Regions from separate parts of the Mangrovibacillus cuniculi genome, predicted to be linked through region 1. Evidence: riboswitches for the same ligand, from Rfam matches in the RefSeq annotation. Region 1 holds a riboswitch; the other holds the start of a gene.
What was found. Region 1 has a riboswitch for cobalamin ahead of G8O30_RS02065 (ABC transporter substrate-binding protein). Riboswitches for the same ligand answer to the same signal wherever they lie in the genome.
Positions count from the first base shown of each region.

Region 2: linked by a shared signal. The riboswitch ahead of G8O30_RS12005 (ribonucleoside-diphosphate reductase subunit alpha) and the one ahead of G8O30_RS02065 (ABC transporter substrate-binding protein) in region 1 are both predicted to bind cobalamin.

Region 1 is NZ_CP049742.1:413,984-416,457, forward strand. It holds gene G8O30_RS02060 (hypothetical protein) at 92-667, shown strand; cobalamin riboswitch at 720-913, shown strand; gene G8O30_RS02065 (ABC transporter substrate-binding protein) at 1,067-2,002, shown strand; gene G8O30_RS02070 (FecCD family ABC transporter permease) at 1,986-2,474, shown strand, end outside.
Region 2 is NZ_CP049742.1:2,368,525-2,370,998, forward strand. It holds gene G8O30_RS12000 (sensor domain-containing diguanylate cyclase) at 1-505, shown strand, start outside; cobalamin riboswitch at 679-854, shown strand; gene G8O30_RS12005 (ribonucleoside-diphosphate reductase subunit alpha) at 985-2,474, shown strand, end outside.

The DNA of each region.
Region 1 (2,474 bases):
GATGTAAGCGAAATTTTCATTGTTACTTTTTTGGTAAGGGATCAAATGTTTCCACGTAATTGTAATATAATGGGTTAAAGGGGGAGTCTGCATGCGAGTTTGTGTGAAGATAATTACTATGGTGCTTCTATTGTTGTTGGTTCCGGTTTCGGTAATGGCTGCAATGGAGCCGACAGAGGTGGAAAAAATACATCAGGAAGCATCCATACAAGTAGAAGGAAAAGTTCTAGAAGATGCTTTCCATTCCTTTCAAGAGGAAAAGCAATTTCGAACGGCTAAAGTAGCAGTAACTAAGGTGATAAAAGGAGACGTAGAAGTAGGAGAAGTAATTCCTGTTCGTTATTTCTATGTGTCTAGTTATACAGCTAGAGAGTCTGAAGGTTTGGGAGCCTTAGTCTTGGTACCAGGTGATGAAATTGAAATTTATTTAGAGAAAGAAAATGAGTATTTTACTCCTGTATTGCATGCCTACTCAGTCACAGTCTCAAAGATGGTGGAAGAAAGACCACTTCATGAAGATGTATCAGTCCTAAAGAAATGGAGCGTCTTTTATAGTGGCATACCAATGTGGCAAAAAGAAGTAGCTCTATCCGTCAGTTCCATCGTTGTGCTGCTGTCCCTACCTTTCATCATGTTAGGAATGAGTAGAAAAAAGAAATCTTATTAACTCTGTTTCTTTTTTTGACAAAGTTCGCTATGATGAAATGGAGCGACAAACTTCATAAGTAACAGACAAAGGTGTTCCGAATTTTCGGACTTAAAAGGGAAGTTGGTGAAAATCCAGCGCGGTCCCGCCACTGTAAGTGTGAAGCAATGCCAAGTAAGTTCCACTGTAGCAAAATTGCTATGGGAAGGAGTTGGGATTGCTGCTTTAGCACGAGCCAGGAGACCTGCCTATTGTCTAGCACCAAGAGACCTACGAGGATAGGGTGGTGTGCGACGGACTTTTCGTATTTCCGCATGCACGCTTAAGTGTTTTTGCATAAAAACGCTTTCACTCCCAAACATCTCAGCGTAGAGGTGTTTTTTTATTGCTCAAAAATAGAGACAGACGGAGGAGAAAGAAATGAAAAAGTGGTTGTTAACACCAATGCTTGCCTTGCTTTTAGCAGGGTGTCAAGACGAATCAGCAAAGGAGCCCGTGGAAAATGCAGAAGTACAGCAAGAGGAGAGTACTTCTTTTCCACTTACTGTGACGGATGCGTTAGGAAATGAAGTAACTTTGGAAGAAGATCCTGGACGCATTGTTTCCTTAGTGCCTAGTAACACAGAAATTTTATTTGCCGTTGGAGCTGGCGATGAGGTAGTTGGTGTTGGAGATGCAGATAATTATCCAGAGGAAGTTAAGTCTATTGATAAAATCGGTGGTCTAGAGCTGAACGTAGAGAAAATTATTTCATTAACTCCGGATTTAGTAATAGCTCATGAGATGGTAGCTGGAACTTTTGAAGGAGCTTTAGAGCAATTAAGAAATGCTGGAATCACTGTATATACTGTGAATGACGCTATTTCAATTAGGGACGTACAGGATACCATAATAGATATAGGGAAACTAACTGCTGAAGAGGAAAATGCTAAAGAAGTTGTATCAAACATGAATGTAAAAATAGAAAATCTTCGTGTTAAAACTGCTTCTGTTGAAACTAAAAAGTCGGTATATGTAGAAATAGACTCAAGTCCTTTTTCCGTGGGAAGCGGAACACTTATGGATAACATGCTAAAAGAAATTAACGCGACAAACGTCTTAGGTGATCAAGAAGGATGGATTCAAGTAGACCCAGAATCGATTGTTTCCTTAAATCCAGAGGTAATCTTGTCTACATACGGAGAAGAGTCTGTTGCACAAATTAAAGACCGTAACGGATGGAACACGGTAACAGCTGTCGAAACAAATCAAGTTGCTGCAATCGATGGTGATATTGCTACTCGCCCTGGTCCTCGTTTAGTAGATGCACTGGAACTTTTTGCAAAGGCCATCTATCCAGATGCATTCCAAGAGTAACGTTCCTGTCACGTATATAGGAGCCGCCATTTTTCTTTTGGCGGCTTTTTTCTTCAGCTTATCGATTGGTTCCGTCACCATTTCATTAAATGATATTAGTGCGACATTTCTTCATAGTTGGTTTGGATTAGGTCAACCAGTAGATGCACAAACAGCAGCTATTATTTTAAATATTCGACTGCCTCGAGTTGTATTGGCTTGTCTAGTAGGGATGTCTCTTTCTCTTGCTGGAGCTAGTTTACAAGGGTTACTAAGAAATCCACTTGCTGACCCATATACGCTAGGAATTTCATCGGGTGCATCACTTGGCGCCGTGTTAACACTTTCTTTCGCATGGACTATTCCAGGGTTAGCAATTTTTTCACTGCCTATTATTAGTGCTACCTTTGCTTTTATTACATTAATTTTAGTCATTCTTTTCACGAATACATTTGACCGCTCTATGCGTGTCGAGTCGTTAATTTTAACAGGC
Region 2 (2,474 bases), 1.2 Mb from region 1:
AGAAATGGAACATGTGGCTCACCGTGACTTTTTAACTGGATTAGCAAATCGAAATGGATTTGATCACTTTTTGGAACAAGCAATAGATACATATGATCATCTAACCATTCTTTATTTAGATCTGGACGGATTTAAAGCAGTTAATGATAAATTTGGTCATGATGCGGGAGATAAACTTCTAATAGAAGTTGGCGCTCGTTTAGATCAGTTTGTTCAAAAAGATGATCTGGTATCTCGGATTGGTGGAGACGAGTTTGTCGTTACCCTCTCCTCTTCTTCTAATTCGATTGAGCATGGAAATATGGTTGGAGAGCAGCTTATATCTTTGCTCAATAAACCTTTTGTTATAGATGATGTAATGGTTTCCATTGGATGTAGTGTGGGTGGAGCAACTTGGTCAAAAGGTGACAATATAAGCGATGTTATTCGATTGGCGGATCAGGCATTGTATAGTGTGAAACGTAGTGGGAAGAATCGTATGCTTATGCACGAGGAAAGTACGTGAAACTAGCACCGAAGAAAGGAGTCTATTAGGACTTTCTCTTCGGTGTTTATTTTTTACCCATTTAAACCTACTGTCTAAAAGATTACTAGAACTGTTGTAATTTTCTTCCGAATATAATAAGATAGATATGAAAACACAATATATTGATAGATTAACAATTTTAAAAACTACATATTGTACGCAAGATAATAGATGCACAAAGTGCTTAATAGGGAATTTGGTGCAAAACCAAAGCTGCCCCCGCAACTGTAAGTGAGGACGAAACGAATGTAACCACTGTGAAATACGGGAAGGATTCGGAGTAGAGAGATTCACAAGCCAGGAGACCTGTCTATTTTCTGCCGTTTTCTTTTTTCGGGGATGGAGAAAGGAGTCGATTGCAAAGTGAAAAGATCCTTTTAAGCGCTCTTCTTTTCCTTTGCATTCCCCTCACTCCCATTCAATTTAATGAATGGTTTTTTTATTTTAGGAGGGATTTTATGAACGCATTAAAAACTAAGGTACATAATTTACATTGGCTAACGGAATATGATCTAGATGTACAAGAACTAGTACCTAAATTAGGAACTGTAGAAATGGAGAAGAAATTGGACGTTGTATTAGAGTATGCCGTTAATCGAATTTCTATTGATAATCCTAAGTGGTCCTATGTAGCTTCTAGAGCCTATTTACTAAAACTTTACAGCGAAGTAGAAAGAAATAGAGGTATTGGTAGAAACTATGCAGATGGTGATTTTTATTTACTAGTGAAGCAATTAAGTTACCAAGGAGTATACTCCAACCAACTACTAGATTCCTATACAGAACAAGAGTTAGTCGAAATAAGCAATGTCATACAAGAAGAACTAGATAAGAAATTTACTCATATTGGGGCATTTCTTCTCTCTGATCGATATTTAGCGAAAGATACCAACAATCAAATTGTAGAATTACCACAAGAACGTTTCATGATGATTGCTTTATTACTGATGAAAGAGGAAGAACGAAGTAAACGATTAGAACTAGTAAAAGAAGCCTATTGGGCTTTAAGCAATCAGTATATGACTGTCGCAACCCCTACCTTGGCCAATGCTGGTAAACGCAGCGGCCAGTTATCATCCTGCTTCATTGATACAATGGACGATTCCTTAGACAGTATCTATCTGACTAACCATGATGCTGCTAGAGTAAGTAAAGCAGGTGGTGGCGTGGGTATTTATATGGGGAAAGTTCGAGCATTAGGGTCTGCTATTCAAGGAGTGAAAGGTAGTTCATCTGGGATTATTCCATGGATAAAATTATTAAATAATACAGCCGTTAGTGTTGATCAGTTAGGTCAACGACAAGGTGCAATCGCTGTATATATAGATATTTTCCACAAAGATATTATGAATGGCTTCTTAGAACTAAAGACAAATAATGGTGATGAACGTAGAAAAGCGCATGATATTTTTACCGGTGTATGTGTGCCAGATTTGTTCATGAGAAAATTAGAAGAAGTGGATTCAAATGGTCGTAGTATTGGGGAATGGTCTGTTTTTTGCCCATACGAAGTAAAGCAATTGATGGGCTGGAAAGATGAACTAGGTAATGCGCTTGGTTTAGAAGATTTTTATGATGAGGAAGATCAACAGCTCTTTACAGAGAAATACCACGAAGCACTAAACCATCCATTGTTACCAAGGCTTACCTATCGTGCGATGGATATTATGACAAGAGTCATGATTGCTCAATTAGAAACGGGAACTCCCTATATGTTCTACAGAGACGAAGTGAATCGACAGAATCCTAACAAACATGTCAGAGGAAAAGGGAGAACAGCCATTTATTGTAGCAACTTATGTACAGAAATTATGCAGAACATGTCTTCTACTATAGTGGTAAACGAAGAGATGAAAGAAGAACAATTCATTACTCAAACACGTGAAGCAGGTGATTATGTGGTGTGTAACCTCTCCTCTCTTCACTTGCCTAACGCTGTAGAATCTAA